2 regions of the Staphylococcus sp. 510 genome follow, and region 1 is predicted to be linked to the other one. Evidence: riboswitches for the same ligand, from Rfam matches in the RefSeq annotation. Region 1 holds a riboswitch; the other holds the start of a gene.
What was found. Region 1 has a riboswitch for FMN ahead of AC2D8K_RS00985 (ECF transporter S component). Riboswitches for the same ligand answer to the same signal wherever they lie in the genome.
Positions count from the first base shown of each region.

Region 1 (8,383 bases):
TATGAAAAGAAACTCCCAGATGTTTTAGAAGTCGACGAAGTCATTGACTTACTCAATGCACCGGATTTAAATAAAAACAACGGGTATCGAGATCGTACAATGCTTGAGTTATTATATGCTACAGGTATGCGTGTATCAGAAGTGATACAAATAGAAGTTGAAGACGTCAATTTAATGATGGGATTTGTTCGCGTATTTGGTAAAGGGGACAAAGAGCGCATTGTGCCATTAAGCGATACAGTGATAGATTATTTAACTACCTATATCGAAACCGTAAGACCACAATTGCTTAAGCAAACTGTGACCAATGTCTTATTCTTAAATATGCATGGCAAACCTTTATCTAGACAAGGTATATGGAAAATGATGAAACAAAATGGTCTAAAAGCTAATATTAATAAAACACTCACGCCACATACATTGAGACATTCATTTGCAACACATTTACTTGAAAATGGTGCCGATTTACGTGCCGTTCAAGAAATGCTAGGACATTCTGACATTTCAACAACACAATTATATACACATGTTTCAAAATCACAAATCAGAAAAATGTATAATCAATACCACCCTAGAGCTTAATAAACAGTTAAAAACCAATGATACCTTTAATGCATATCGTATCATTGGTTTTTATTATTATCTAATTGAATTCTTTGATACCGTTTATCCTTTAATGCCATTTGGCGTGCTAAAACAACATCACTTCGGTCTCTTAATAAATGGTGATGAACAATATCATCATTTAAAATAGGTGATGAAACAAAATGATAATCTGAATAATGACATTGAATTCGATTCAACATGTCAGCATTAATTGGCAATTGAATAGGTTCAAAGGGTTGTTGTTGTGCTACGCATGTCATTTGTTCGTCAAGTATCTCTAAATATCGTTGAATATTCAAATGTAATTGCGATTGATCTTGTTTATTAGCATTTTTAATCACTTGTTTTGCTTTGGAGAAAGATTTATAAGCTCCTTTAAAATTGCTACGACGAAAGTGATAGCAAGCTGTCGCACATAAAATCAAACTCACGATAGCATCTTGTTTACTAAAGTTCTCATTTTCCTTCCAAGCTTCTTCTAGTATGTCATGACATAAAAAATAGTGTTGCCTAGTATGAAAGTAGTAATAAAATTGAATTAATGCTTGTTCCATCTGAATTTCACCTTAATTTTAAAAGTTATATAAATTCATGCTATAATATTTTAGTGAAATATGCACATAAGTTGCAACATGAGGTAGATACTATGTATGAAGTAAAACTGGATGCATTTAACGGTCCACTCGATTTGTTATTACATTTAATTCAAAAATTTGAAATAGACATTTATGATATTCCTATGAAGTCATTAACAGAACAGTATATGCAATATGTTCACGCAATGAACCAATTAGAAATCAACGTAGCTAGTGAATACTTGGTTATGGCTTCAGAATTACTGATGATTAAAAGTAAATTATTGTTACCACAATCAGAGGAAGATGTCGATTTAGAAGAAGATCCACGTGAAGATTTAGTCGGTAGATTAATAGAATATCAAAACTACAAAGAGTACACTGAAATATTAAATGAAATGAAAGTAGAACGTGATCACTATTACACTAAACATCCAACTGATTTATCACATATGGAAACAGATGAATCGTGGGATCCATCGAACACGATCGATTTAACCGAATTAATAGTTGCTTATCAACGTGTTAAAAACCGAGTAGAAATCAATAAACCTCATTCCGTAGAAATTAAGAAAGAAATATTTACCATACAACAAGCTACGGCACAAGTTACGGACAGATTAAAAACAAAAGCATCCTTTAATTTCTTTAGTCTGTTTACATTTACAGAACCTATAGAACAAGTGGTGACACACTTTCTAGCTATTTTAGAAATGTCCAAATCAGGGATTATTAATATTGAACAACATCAAAACTTTGATGACATTAATATATTAAGAGGAGTGAACTACGGCGTTGAATAAACACGGCATATTAGAAGCATTGCTCTACACATCAGGAGACGAAGGTCTCGAAGTCAAACAATTAATCGAAATATTAGAAGTAAATGAAGATGAATTAGCAGAGTTAATTGACACTTATGAATCAAATGGTCTTATGATTCAACGATTCGGAACGACATGTGTTCTTACAACAAAAAAAGATGCCTCACAATACATCGAGGCATTAATCGAACAAAAATCTAAAATGAAATTATCACAGGCTGCAATGGAAACATTATCTATTATTGCGTATAATCAACCCTTAACTCGAAGTGATATCGAACTTATTAGAGGCATTAATTCTGATGGTGCAGTTAAAACCCTCATTGCAAGAGGCTTGGTAGAAGCTAAAGAAGTCCATCATTCACGTAGTCAACAATTAATCACGACAGACTTATTTTTAAATGTATTTGGTATAGAAAAATTAGAAGATTTACCAACCACTCAAGAAGATGAAGAAGAAATGGACGCATTCTTTAGTAACTTGGTAAATCAAAAGGGAGATACAAATGAGTAAAGAATTAGAAAGATTACAAAAAAGAATTGCAAGTAGTGGTTATACATCACGTCGTAAAGCAGAAACATTAATTACTGATGGCAAAGTAAAAGTTAACGGACATGTCGTCACTGAACTGGGTACAAAAGTTTCAAATTCAGATACTGTAGAAGTTGAAGGTATCAAATTAGAGCAAGAAGATAAAATTTATATTTTATTTAATAAACCTGCACAAGTAATTACAAGTGTATCAGATGATCGTGGCCGTAAAGTTGTGACTGATTACTTTAAAGATATCGAAACACGTATTTATCCTGTAGGTCGATTAGATTACGATACATCTGGATTATTATTATTAACGAATGATGGTGAATTCACTAATTTAATGACGCACCCTAGATACCATATTAAAAAGAAATATGTTGCTAAGCTTAAAGGATATTTAATGAGAGAAGAAGTTAAAGCTTTAGAAAAAGGAATCGAACTAGAAGATGGTTTCACGCAACCTGCTCAAGTAAAAGTGAAAAACCAAGACAAAGATAAAAATACGACGCTCGTTGAAATTACGATTAGTGAAGGTAGAAATAGACAAGTACGTCGTATGTTCGAACATTTTGGTCACCAAGTTAGTAAATTAACGCGTATCCAATTTGGTCCACTTGATTTAAAAGGCTTGAATGCAGGTGAAGGTCGTGTACTCACACCTCATGAAGTAAAAACGATTCGCCATTTAGCAGAAAATGGTAATGATTAAAATAAAACACTCATATTTTTAATCTTTGAGATTTTTTTCACAAAGATTTCTTTAACACTAACTTAATGACTATTTCATATGCTATAATAACTAATGAAATGAACAGCATGTGTAGGAGGTAATTTAGTATTATGACGAATGAAATACTTATCGTTGATGACGAAGACAGAATCAGAAGATTACTTAAACTATACCTAGAAAGAGAATCTTTTGAAACACATGAAGCAAGAGATGGTAAAGAAGCTTATCAACTTGCTATGGAAAATGACTATGCGTGCATTCTTTTAGACTTAATGTTGCCAGAAATGGACGGTATCGAAGTAGCCACTCAATTAAGAGAGCATAAAGATACACCTATTATTATGCTCACTGCAAAAGGCGAAGAGACGAATCGTGTCGAAGGGTTTGAATCAGGTGCCGATGACTATATCGTTAAACCATTCTCTCCAAGAGAAGTCGTTTTAAGAGTCAAAGCATTATTAAGAAGAACGCAAACAACAACACCTGAACAAAGTGAACCTCATGCAAGAGACGTAATTGAATTCAATCACTTAGTGATAGATAATGATGCACATAGAGTATTAGCTGATAATGAACAGGTTAATTTAACACCAAAAGAATATGAACTATTAATTTATTTAGCTAAAACGCCTAATAAAGTATTTGATCGTGAACAATTATTAAAAGAAGTTTGGCATTATGAATTTTATGGCGATTTACGTACGGTGGATACGCACGTAAAAAGATTAAGAGAGAAACTCAATAAAGTATCGAGTGATGCAGCTCACATGATACAAACTGTTTGGGGCGTCGGTTATAAATTTGAGGTTAATACAAACGATGAACCGGCTAAATAGTGTAGTAATAAAACTGTGGTTAACTATAATTTTTATAGTAACGACAGTTTTAATTTTATTAAGTGCTGCCTTAATTACCTTTATTCAATATTACTATACACAAGAAGCGGAAGATTCCATTAAAGAAGACGCCAAACGCATAAGTAAATTGGTAGAAAACTCTACAAATCAAAACTTAGCCATCAAAAATAGCCGAACATTGATTGATAATCCCGGTGGATTAATTATCATGAAAAATACATCTACCGCATATCAACAAACCATTTCAACAGATAAACAAGCTATGCTCAAAGAAATTAAAAATAATAAAGATTTTAACCGTGTTTTCAAACATGGTGAGTCAATGACACGTAATGTCATGATTAAAGAACAGGGGAATTCACATCCGTATATATTAGTGGGTTATCCAATGAAAGCCGAGCCAGGAAGTCATACAGAATATAGCGGCGTCTTTATTTTTAAAGATTTAAAATCTATTGAAGATACCAATAATGCGATAACAATTATTATCTTAATTACCGCAATTATATTTTTAGCAGTTAGTACCATCTTTGCATTTTTCTTATCATCTAGAATTACTAAACCTTTAAGAGAGTTAAGAAATCAAGCACAAAAGGTATCACAAGGTGATTATTCACATATCACGTCAGTATCAACAAAAGATGAAATTGGAGAATTATCACGTGCATTTAATAATATGAGCTTTGAAATTCAAGAACATGTAGAAGCACTATCCACATCCAAAAATATACGTGATAGCTTAATTAATTCGATGGTTGAAGGTGTTATTGGTATTAATGAACAAAAGGATATTATTTTATCAAATAAAATGGCAGACCAAGTATTCCATACATTAGATGACAATGCTGTTGAATTAATAGAAAAACAAATTGAACAAACTTTCAATACTAAAGAAACGCAATTCCAAGAAATTGAAGCAAACACAAGGTATTATGTGATTATCATGAGTTATATTGACCGTATTCAAAACGATGGCAGAAGCGGTATTGTTGCTATTATACGTGATATGACAAATGAACATAACCTTGATCAAATGAAAAAAGACTTCATCGCAAATGTATCTCATGAATTACGAACACCGATTGCCTTATTACAAGGCTATACAGAATCTATTGTAGATGGTGTTGTAACTGAACCAGATGAGATACATGAATCACTAGCAATTGTCTTAGATGAATCTAAACGTCTGAACCGCTTAGTTAATGAATTATTAAACGTAGCACGTATGGATGCTGAAGGATTATCTGTTGAGAAAGAGTCACAACCAATCGCTGATCTGCTCAACAAAATGCGAATAAAATATCGTCAACAAGCGACTGATTTAGAACTTAATATGCAGTTTGAAGTAAGCAATCAACAACTATGGGACTACGATATGGATAGAATGGATCAAGTATTAACCAATTTAATCGATAACGCATCAAGATATACACAACCTGGAGATACCATTTCGGTAAAAACTGATGAAGATGATAGATCTCATATTTTAAGCATCGCTGATACTGGTACTGGAATTGCTCCTGAACATTTACAACAAGTCTTCGATCGTTTCTATAAAGTAGATGCGTCAAGAAAAAGGGGTAAACAAGGTACTGGATTAGGCTTATTCATCTGTAAAATGATTATAGAAGAACATGGCGGTACGATTGAAGTAGAAAGTCAAGTGGGTAAAGGAACAACCTTTATCATTAAATTACCAAAATAAACATTTTAAAACCTGTTAGAGTCAAATAATGGCTCTAACAGGTTTTTTATTTATTATGAAATCTATAGATTGTTAAACAACTTGATTATTTTTATGACAACTTATATCTATATAAATATATCGGAGCAAACTCATTGTACATAACAGAGTTATCATGTATGATATATTTAAATTAAAAATATAGTTAATTCATCTTCGGGGTCGGGTGTAATTCCCAACCGGCAGTAAATTAAGCCTGCGACGTAAAATGTCTCATTTTACCTGATTCAGTGAAACTCTGAAGCCGACAGTATAGTCTGGATGGGAGAAGATGGAGGTTTTTTTGTTGTGCAAATTTCCTCCTTTTCTAGCAAGATGAATGGAAGGAGAAAATAATATATGCAACACAATCAAAATAGACGTCTAATCTTTATAAGTATGCTAAGTGCAGTGGCTTTCGTACTTACCTTTATTAAATTCCCATTGCCATTTTTACCACCATACTTAACGTTGGACTTTAGTGATGTACCTACATTACTTGCCACATTTTTATTAGGACCAATTGCAGGGCTAATAGTAGCTTTTATTAAGAATTTACTCAATTTCTTTTTCAATATGGGCGATCCAGTAGGACCATTAGCGAACTTTTTAGCAATTGCCAGTTTCTTATTAACTGCATATTATATTTATAGAAACAAACGCAATAAAAAGTCATTATTAACAGGTCTTGTTTTAGGTACAGTTGTCATGACCGTCGTATTAAGTATTTTAAATTATTTTATACTGTTACCACTCTACGGTATGATATTTAACTTAGGTGACATTGTTCATAATCTTAAAGTAATTATTGTTTCAGGTATCATACCTTTTAATATTATTAAAGGTATTGTCATTTCAATCATCTTTTACTTTATATTCAATAGAATTAAAAATAACATTCACATATAAATAACTAGCGCCCTTACACATGATGTGCAAGGGCGCTTTTAATATAATATATTATTCAAATTTAAGTGCGTCACCATCAAATGGTTCGTCTTCAATTTTGATTGAATCTGTTGGACAACCTTCTAGTGCATCTTCCATATCTTCATATAACTCTTCTGACACCTCTGCAGTACCTTGGTTATCATCAAGGATTACGAAAGCAATACCTTCGTCGTCATAATCATAGATATCTGGAGCTGCTGCACCACATGCACCGCATGCTATACAAGTATCCATATCAACGATTGTATATTTAGCCAATTTCATTCGCCTCCTTTGAAAAAAATGCTACACTAGTAATAACAATACTACTATTGTAGACATCGATAGTATCATTTTCAATATATTCGTTTTATAGAGTGAGGGTTTATCTTGTATCAAATTATCAATCATGCGTATCAACACGCATTCAACTACAAAACAAATAAAAGTATTTATAATATTTTAACAGGAAAAAAATCCCATCAAACTTTTTTTGACGCAAGTAGTCAACAACTTTTGTCATTATATCATAGTTTACCGAGATTAAAATATCCGTCTTTTGAGCGATATTTAAATGAATTGAATGATGAGGAACCAAAAGTAAATATCAAAACGCATCCAAGATGTACATATGATAGTCTTATTAATACATTCAACTGTATCCAATTGCTCATTCAAACGGTATCACAAAGCATACGCAACGATTTTAGATTCGTTCCTTTAACGCAACAAACATATATTCAACAACGTGTTAAACATATTTATCAACACATTAAAGTTAATGATTTAGAATCAAAATTCATCACAGAATTAGAACAATTATTTGAAGACATCGCTAGCAAACATGAACATGTGTATTTACACTATTATTTACAAGGCTATGATGAGGCGATGTATACTAGACAACAAGTCAGTTTAATAGAATCGAAGTCTCAACAAGAATTATTTGAAATAGAAATGAACCAATTGGTCGATGTCATGTTTGAAATTGAAGATATGCAAAAGCACCCTATATTAAATCAAACGATTATACGACCAACATTGCTCAATAAAACGAAATTAACCTTACATCAATTAGGACAAGGACACTCAATACACGACATCTCAACAATTCAAAATGTTAAATTAAATACGATTGAAGATCATCTTTTAGAGTTATTTATCAAAGGTTATATCAATGATTATGATACATATTTAGACATCAAAAGCATTCAACCCTTTATCGATTATTATAAAAGTCATATTGGAATAAAATTACGTGAGTATAAGCAGCAATTTGATACATTAACTTATTTTCAAATTAAATTGATGATTGTTGGTATTGAAAGGGGAGACTTAGTTGCTTCAACAGAAACTTAAAGATTGGTTTGGATTTGATTCCTTCAAACCTGGCCAAGAGGACATCATTTCCAGTGTATTAGACCAAAAGCATACGCTAGGTATTTTACCAACGGGTAGTGGCAAAAGCCTTTGTTATCAATTACCTACTTATATATTAGAAAAGCCAACACTTGTTATTTCACCATTAATTTCTCTCATGGACGATCAGGTCATGCAAATGAAATTAAATGGTGAACACGCGGTTTGTTGTATTCATTCA
Region 1 covers NZ_JBXVVK010000001.1:222,460-230,842, reverse strand. Annotated here, with positions in the region: gene xerD (site-specific tyrosine recombinase XerD) at 1-582, shown strand, start outside; gene AC2D8K_RS01015 (DUF309 domain-containing protein) at 624-1,160, opposite strand; gene AC2D8K_RS01010 (segregation and condensation protein A) at 1,253-1,984, shown strand; gene scpB (SMC-Scp complex subunit ScpB) at 1,977-2,519, shown strand; gene AC2D8K_RS01000 (pseudouridine synthase) at 2,512-3,252, shown strand; gene AC2D8K_RS00995 (response regulator transcription factor) at 3,384-4,109, shown strand; gene AC2D8K_RS00990 (ATP-binding protein) at 4,093-5,835, shown strand; FMN riboswitch at 6,023-6,151, shown strand; gene AC2D8K_RS00985 (ECF transporter S component) at 6,214-6,762, shown strand; gene AC2D8K_RS00980 (ferredoxin) at 6,814-7,062, opposite strand; gene AC2D8K_RS00975 (helix-turn-helix domain-containing protein) at 7,174-8,142, shown strand; gene AC2D8K_RS00970 (RecQ family ATP-dependent DNA helicase) at 8,123-8,383, shown strand, end outside.

Region 2 (8,383 bases), on a different contig from region 1:
AATCGTAATCATAACTAATTGATGTTTATCTTTGAATGCTTGGAGATCTTCACCTTTAGCCATAGACCCATCATCATTCATAATTTCACAAATCACACCTGCTGGTTTAGCACCTGTTAATTTAGCAAGATCTATTGCCGCTTCGGTATGACCATTTCTTTCTAACACACCATTATCTTTAGCAATTAAAGGAAATAAATGGCCTGGTCGGTTAAAATCTGAAGCTTTCGCATGTTCATCAATCAGTGCTCTAGCAGTTAGTGTTCTCTCGTTCGCACTGATACCGGTTGTTGTATTCTTATGATCGATACTTACAGTAAAATTAGTGCCAAACACATCTGAGTTATTTGATTCCATTGGATGGAGATCTAGTTGTTCACTAATGCTTGAACTGATAGGTGTACAAATTAACCCACGACCTTTTTTAGCCATGAAATTAATCGTATCGTCTTTCATCCATTCAGTTATTGCTATTAGGTCTCCTTCATTTTCTCTATCTTCATCATCAACTACAATAATACTTTCACCTTGTTTTAAAGCATCTAAGGCTAATTCAATACTGTCGAATTTCATGTTTATTGCCTCCCCTAAAAACCAAATGCTTTTAGTTTTTCTTCTGTTAAACTTGATTGATTTTGATTTAAGATATTTTCAACATATTTGAATAACACATCTGATTCTAGATGTACGTTATCGCCCACTTTTTTACTTGATAAGATTGTGGAACGTCTTGTTTCAGGAATCAAATGAATATCAAAAGCATCCGAATGAAGATCGAAAATCGTCAAACTTGTACCATCTACCGTTATCGATCCTTGCTTAACCATTTGATTAAGTAGTGTTTTGGATGCTTTTATTTGGATAATCATTGAATTGGCAGATTCATTAATTTTAGATATTGTTCCTAAATCATCAACATGACCTAACACAAAATGACCGCCAAACCTGCCGTTACCACTCATTGCTCTTTCTAAATTAACTTTCGTATGGCGTTGTACATCTGAGAGGTAGGTTTTATTTTCTGTGCCTTTAATGACTTGCACTGAAAATGTTTGGTCATCGAAATCAATGACAGTTAAACACGCACCATTTACACTAATTGAATCACCAATATGCATATCTTCTAATATTTTTTCAGCAGTAATTACTAATGTTCGAACTGAATTTTGATTACGAACTTCTTGCACCGTTCCTATTTCTTCAATGATGCCTGTAAACATTTGCAATCACTTCTTTCTCAAAACTAATTTAATATTTTGTTGAATTAACGTGGAATTAACAATTTCAAATTGAGTTGTATCTGGTAAAGACACTATCTGGTCAGTTTGGAAAAATTGATACTTACCAGAACCACCTATTATTTTCGGGGCAAAATAAAGTACAAGGTGATCTAAGTGATCAGATTGGAGAAATTCTGAAGTAATTTCGGGACCTGCTTCGACTAACAGTTTCCCGATACCTTTTTGATATAAATCTTTCAAAATAGATTTAATATCGCATTGTTCCATATAAATAATAGTTACATTACTATTGTCTACTTTTAAATTTTTATTTTCTGTATAAATCCAAATAGGAGATGCATAATCATGGAATAGTTGTTGATTAAAGTCTAATTTACCACTCTTACTAAGTATGACTCGAATTGGATGTTTCCCATCAGCTATCCTTGTCGTGTATAATGGATCGTCAGCTTCTACTGTTTTACGTCCAGTCAATACTGCATCGTGACTATGACGTAATTGATAGACGTCTTTTTTTACTTCTTTATTAGTAATCCACTTACTCTCGCCATCATCGGTAGCTTGTTTGCCATCTAAACTAGCTGAAACTTTAACCGTTAATTCGGGAATACCATTTCTTTTTGCAGTGAAGAAATCTTGATAAAGTTGCGCTGCAACGGCATTATATTGAAATTCAACTTCGATGCCTGCATTTTTCAAAATGTCATCGCCTTTTGAAATAAGGGTAGTATCTTTAACAGCATAGATGACTTTGTGAATACCAGCTTCAATGATTTTATCTACACATGGTGGTGTTGAACCATGGTGTGTACATGGTTCTAATGATACATAAATGGTAGCACCATTGGCTTCTGATTGTGCCATGTCTAAAGCTTGAACTTCAGCATGTTTATCACCTTTTCGTAAGTGTGCACCAATACCAACTATTCTTCCGTCTTTGACAACAACTGAACCCACTGGAGGATTAACACCTGTTTGTCCATCAACCATTTGTGCAAGTTGTATAGCATAATTCATAAATTTACTCAAAATATCACCTCTAAAATTAAAAAGCCTTACACCAATGAAATTGTATATTTCAAGGCATAAGGCGAATCATATATCTTCAAATAAGCATATTTATATCTAAAAATATAAACATACTTATTAATACACATACTTATACAAATATATGTTAATGTCGATAAACGTCATTCTTTCTCCCATCCAGACTTTAACTGTCGGCTCTAGAATTTCACTAGATCAGCCACTAACAAATGTTAGCAGGTCGCAGGCTCATATCACTGCCGGTTGGGAATTCCACCCTGCCCCGAAAGAATTTTATATGAAATTGTTAAAGGTTAATTGAGTATTGTAGTCTAATTTACTACAATTCAAATCATACTACACCTTTTTCAAAAATACAATTACTATACATTGTACTTAATTAAAGTAATACTTTTAAATTAAATCATCGGATTTTGTTTATCTTTTAAATAAAATATAGATTTAAAATACGCCTAGATATAATTACTTAACGCTTTTAGCTTTCTTCTTTGATATTTTCAAAGTCTTGTTGCGTGTCATATAATCTATCCACCGCATTAGCCACTTGGTTAACAATCATTTTAACACCGTTTCTAAGTTTATTGACGCCATTTGTCATTTGTCCAATCGCTATCACATTAGTTAAAGTACCAAACCTCGGACTAATAACTTGGTTCGTTTCAGGAATAATTTGTATACCGCCTAAAGGATGTGATTGTACAATTTGCCTATTTTCTAAATTAAGAATTAATTGGTCATCTTCATCTAACTCAGATAAATGATTTTTAGATCCAGTTGCATTAATGACTACATTAAAATCTTCAATGTCATTCTCATTTTCATATTGTAAATGGAATAATCCGTCCTCATGATAAACATTTTTTAAATTTTTACGGATAATCAATGCCTCTTGTTCTAATAATTCAATAAGTAATTTCGCAGTTCTAGGAGGCATTGGATTAGAATTAAGTTGAATTATTTTAGTATATTTCTTTTGGAATTGTTGTTGATCTTCAAAGCTAAAGCTATTCCATATCCAATTTAAATTTTCCTTTAAATATTCAATTATACTTTGGAATATTCCCATTTCCATTTCATGTTCTAAATCAAATTTTAAATCATTAATATGATTACCAGTTCTTCTATTGATAAGTTTTTCAAAATCTATACCGTAGTCGCTACATTCTTTTAAAAATAAATCTACTGCAACATCTAAAGGTACATTCCCATAATTTTGTGCCTGTAAATCATTAAATTTTTGTTTTGTTAAATGTGTAAATTCTATATCTACCATTTGACCTCTTACACTTGGTAAATTGGCTGATCGACTTGTCATTAAAATAGGTAATCTAGGGTGATGTGCAGTCACATATCGAATGACATCTAGACTAGCGAGACCAGTTCCAAGAATGGCAATTCTATCATCTTCATTTACATCATCTAATGAATTGTATGTAGGATAAGGTGTCGGTTTAAACCCTTTTATACCTTTTAAATGATATGGATCGTGATAGGCAAATGTACCAAATGTTAAGAATAAGTAATCGTATTCTCGCCATTCTTTCATATCATCTGAGGTACATACATAATATTTTAAATTCGTTTCATCCACTTTCGATGTTGTAAAAATCTCGTGTACTTTATGATTGATAATAGTAATATTTTCATATTGCTCATCGAATTTGGATAAGTATGATTTCATATAATGTCCAAATACAAAACGTGGTAAGTAAGTAGGATTATCGAAATCAAATACTTGTTGATGTTGATACCATTTCCAAAACTCTTCATCATCATCTAAATTTAAGCTCATCTTTTTAGATGGCATATTAATGAGTAATTCACTACTATCATTTTGAAATGGAACACCCTGTCCCATATTATTGCGGTCATCATACACATCTACTTTTAATTTTTCAAAATGGTCGTGTTTGACTAGTTGACGTAAAACACTCACACCTGCTGTGCCCATTCCTATTATAGCTACTCGCATGATTAAATCATCCTCTTTCTACAATCTATTTCCGTGATGAACTTTATAAGTGTAGTCATTTTTAAGTTCGCTCATTATCAAAAATTATATTTTCATATTTACTCATATATATCCTAATCTTGAACAATTTAATCCTTTAAAATTTGTGATAAAATCTTTCTTTGAGGTGATGAAATGAAATTAGTTTCGAAAATCATAGCACTCACTATTATAATGTTTTTATGGATAACACGTCATAATAAAGCTGAATAATAATAATGATGAATACAAAAATGCCTGCAACCGTTATTACCGTTGCAGGCATTTTTTAACATTAATTATTTCTTCAAATGGTCTTTATCATCTTTATAAACATATAATTTGAAGTATTTACCTTCCGTTTTCATATCTTTATAAAAATCCGCGATGATAGTGGCATTACTTTCAGCCCATTTAATGTCAGTTGCATATTGATGTTCACCAGAATTCTTAGGATTCCATCTCATACTGTATAGTGTATCTTGATCTTCATGTTTTAAGAAATGATTATGAATGAAATCAGCACCACCATAAATGGCTTTTTGAGGTGTGTCCCAACCATGTTTTTTAGCATATTCAGCACCTGTCTTAACAGGATCTTTGTCTAATGCACCTACACCATAAAAGTTGTAGTATTTCTTACCATCAATTTCTACACCTTTAGATAATTCACTCTTAGCAGCGCCAGTTTCTAATAACGCATGTGAAATTAAATACACTTCGTTAACATGTTTATCTTTCGCTGCTTTTGTAAAGTCATCCGTATGTTTCAGTAAAGTTGGTCGATCAACTAACATACGTTTAATTCTTTTTTCATCAATACCTTGATATTTAGATAAATCTAAAAATTGATATTTTTGTACGTCACTATCGATAAATTGACTACTATCCATAGCTGATTTTATTTCAGTTGATGATGCATCTCTCCACGCATCATTGTTTTTATTCGATACTTGTTGACTCGTATAGTTATCTATTTGTTTCTTTGCAGCTTTATCTAAAGTTACATCTAATTTCTCAATTTTCTGTTCTTCTTTTACATGTTTAAAGAAAATTTGGTCTGAAACCATTGAGAAAAAGATAATAGCACCAACTACAAAGATAATCAGCAATCCTAAAATTGCAACAATAGATCCCTTTTTGTGCTTCGTCATATTCACACCTCTTAGGTCAATGTTGTTATACTTTTGAATTGTATTACGATAATAAAGTTTAACATTATTAATTCTGATTCACAATTTAATATATACTTTGTTACAAATTCATAAATAAAAAGTAATAAAAATGAAACTTTTGAGATGAAAAAGATTTAGACAACAATATAGACACTATCTAAATAAAATGTTGCACGCATAAAAACATGCAATCTACATATGATAGTGTCAATACCATTTCTAAGTCTAAATTATTACTTTTATTTATTATGTTTTTTATATTCCATCATGATGAAACTAACAGCTTGTGATCTATTTTTATAAAAATATTGATTTAAATCAATTGTACCTTCAATTTCACCATCTCTATATTTCATTTCATTAGTAAAATTATTAATCATCACAAAATCTGAGCGATCTTTAATTCGATCTAAATCATCATTGCGTGCGAAAAAATGTTCTAAATTTAAGTGTGCGTAGTCCATACGTACCTCCTATCAAACTTTGCTCTATTTAAACAATAAGACAATGTAAATGTAAAAATTAAATACCTAGTTATTTTCTATGTTTACTATTTAACACCTATTTTTACAATTAAGCAAATGAAATTTTTTATTACATATTTTAAATTCATTTTATCCGGAAAAACACTTTATGTACATAAATAGGAGAAAACTTTGGAATTCAATAAAATTTATCAAGAGTACAACAAAATCATACATTATTTGTTAAAAAGATATCAAATCACTTATAATTATGACGAGTTTTATCAATTACTGTTAATCCAATTATGGCACTTAACTCATCATTATCAACCCTCACAATCTAGCAAACTATCCTCTTACCTATTTATTAGGTTAAACTATTACCTTATCGATATATTTCGCAAAGAAAACAAAAAAATACCTACTATCAATATCGATACACCTATCCACTCAAAAAATGAGCCCATACAGTTTTTAGATGAGGATGCATTACTTTTGCAAGACATTTATTATCTATTAAATAATCAAGAAAAACAATGGTTAGATTTAAAATTACTAGGATATAAACAATACGAAATCGCAAATATGATGCATCTTTCTATATCAACCATTAAGAAAATCAAAAAGATAACTCAATCCAAAATCATGCAGCATTTACAATACAACCTGGAAAAGGAATGACAACATGAATCAAATTACAACATCTCAATTATTATATATTCAAACAGGAATAGGTCCGAAAAGTGTTACGCAATGTCATTATCAACAATATGATATTTCACTTCCTATTACAATTAATCATACATTAATATTTCTATTAGAATTACATCAAAAATCATTACCGCTTCAAAAGAAACTCGCTAAACGATTACTTCAAATTAATAAAAAGATACCGCTTTTCATTAATGAGACGCTCATCTTATTCCCTCTTAAACATCATCGAGCTCCCATTCAAATTTACGTGAATGCATACTATATTATAGGAATACAATCACAAAGCGATGCAACACTCATACAGTTTTCTAATTCTAAATCTCTATTAGTAGACGAACCTTATACTTTTATATTAAAAAAATGGCAAGAAAGCTTACTTCTTTGCCATTTGATTACACATTCGTATTCTGCTTATTAAATTTATATTCTAATAGCTTTTTAGTAAAAAATGCAGTTACTTTCTTAATTAAGAACAGAGAAACGATCATCAATAGAATAGCCCCTACGATAATTAAAGTCACTGTCATTGTTGATAGAGTTACTTGTGGGTTAATAAAATAATTAACAGCTGTGAGACTTGTGATTAATCCAAATAGAAAGCCACCTAGTAATATCACATATGTAAAAACGATTCCCATCAATAATAATACAAGACTGAATGAACTAATCATTTTTTGTTGAAAGACATGTGTTCTTAAAAATTGATTTGAAAATTTGACAGGTTTATTTAAAACATCCGTGTCATGTTCATTCAATTGGTTCAATTCTTGATTAAGTTGATCTTTTTCTGTTTTATTTAAGAACCATAATTGCTTTTTTACTCTAGCACTAAATGTATTTTTATCCATAGCTAGAATTGCACCTCTACTCTAATTGGTTATTTATATATCATAGATGACTTTGAACCATCAATCAATTCAAAATTAAATTTATTAATAAGAAAAGCCAATCCATCGTACATTGTTATCTTAAAATAAAATTTGAAAACATGTACGGGCGATTGGCTACTTCAATATCTTATACTTCAGCTTCGATATCACTTTAATGATTGCTTATAAAATAGATAATCCTGAACTTTGAATATCTTTAGCAAAACCTTTAACAGTATCAATAGATAGTTCTTCTACATCTCTACCTAAATTATTATTGACCTTCTTAACAACATCCGCAGGACATGTAATGATATCTGCACCAATTTCATCAGCTTGAATTACATTAAATAATTCACGGCAACTAGCCCATAATAATTTAACGCCTTTTTTACTATGTGTAATTTCGACGGCTTCTTTCATTAATGGTAATGGATCTACACCAGTGTCGGCGATACGACCAGCGAATACAGATACATATGTTGGTACACCTTCTGTTACAGCTTCAGTAATTTCTTTAACTTGTTCAATCGTATAAACAGCAGTAACATTTAGTCTTACTTGTTTAGCTGATAAAGCTTTAATTAATGGAATGGTAGAAGTACCATCCGTTGTAACAATAGGAATTTTAACAAATACATTGTCACCATATTGTTTTAAGATTTCAGCTTCTTTTTCCATTGTTTCTAAATCATCTGCGAATACTTCAAATGAAATTGAAGCATCAGGAATTTCTCTCACTGCTTCTTCAGCAAATGCTTTATAATCTGTTACACCAGCTTTTGCCATTAAACTTGGATTAGTCGTAAATCCATCTACTTGTTTATTTTTGTATGCAGCTTTCATTTCTTCGATATCTGCACCATCAGCAAATACCTCTACA
Region 2 covers NZ_JBXVVK010000009.1:104,919-113,301, forward strand. Annotated here, with positions in the region: gene ribB (3,4-dihydroxy-2-butanone-4-phosphate synthase) at 1-573, opposite strand, end outside; gene ribE (riboflavin synthase) at 588-1,220, opposite strand; gene ribD (bifunctional diaminohydroxyphosphoribosylaminopyrimidine deaminase/5-amino-6-(5-phosphoribosylamino)uracil reductase RibD) at 1,227-2,270, opposite strand; FMN riboswitch at 2,432-2,562, opposite strand; gene AC2D8K_RS08515 (FAD/NAD(P)-binding protein) at 2,764-4,260, opposite strand; gene sagB (peptidoglycan release complex glucosaminidase SagB) at 4,578-5,432, opposite strand; gene AC2D8K_RS08525 (hypothetical protein) at 5,693-5,917, opposite strand; gene AC2D8K_RS08530 (sigma-70 family RNA polymerase sigma factor) at 6,110-6,598, shown strand; gene AC2D8K_RS08535 (competence protein ComK) at 6,603-7,049, shown strand; gene AC2D8K_RS08540 (hypothetical protein) at 7,024-7,479, opposite strand; gene AC2D8K_RS08545 (transaldolase) at 7,684-8,383, opposite strand, start outside.
Region 2: another riboswitch for FMN. It lies ahead of ribD (bifunctional diaminohydroxyphosphoribosylaminopyrimidine deaminase/5-amino-6-(5-phosphoribosylamino)uracil reductase RibD); the one in region 1 lies ahead of AC2D8K_RS00985 (ECF transporter S component).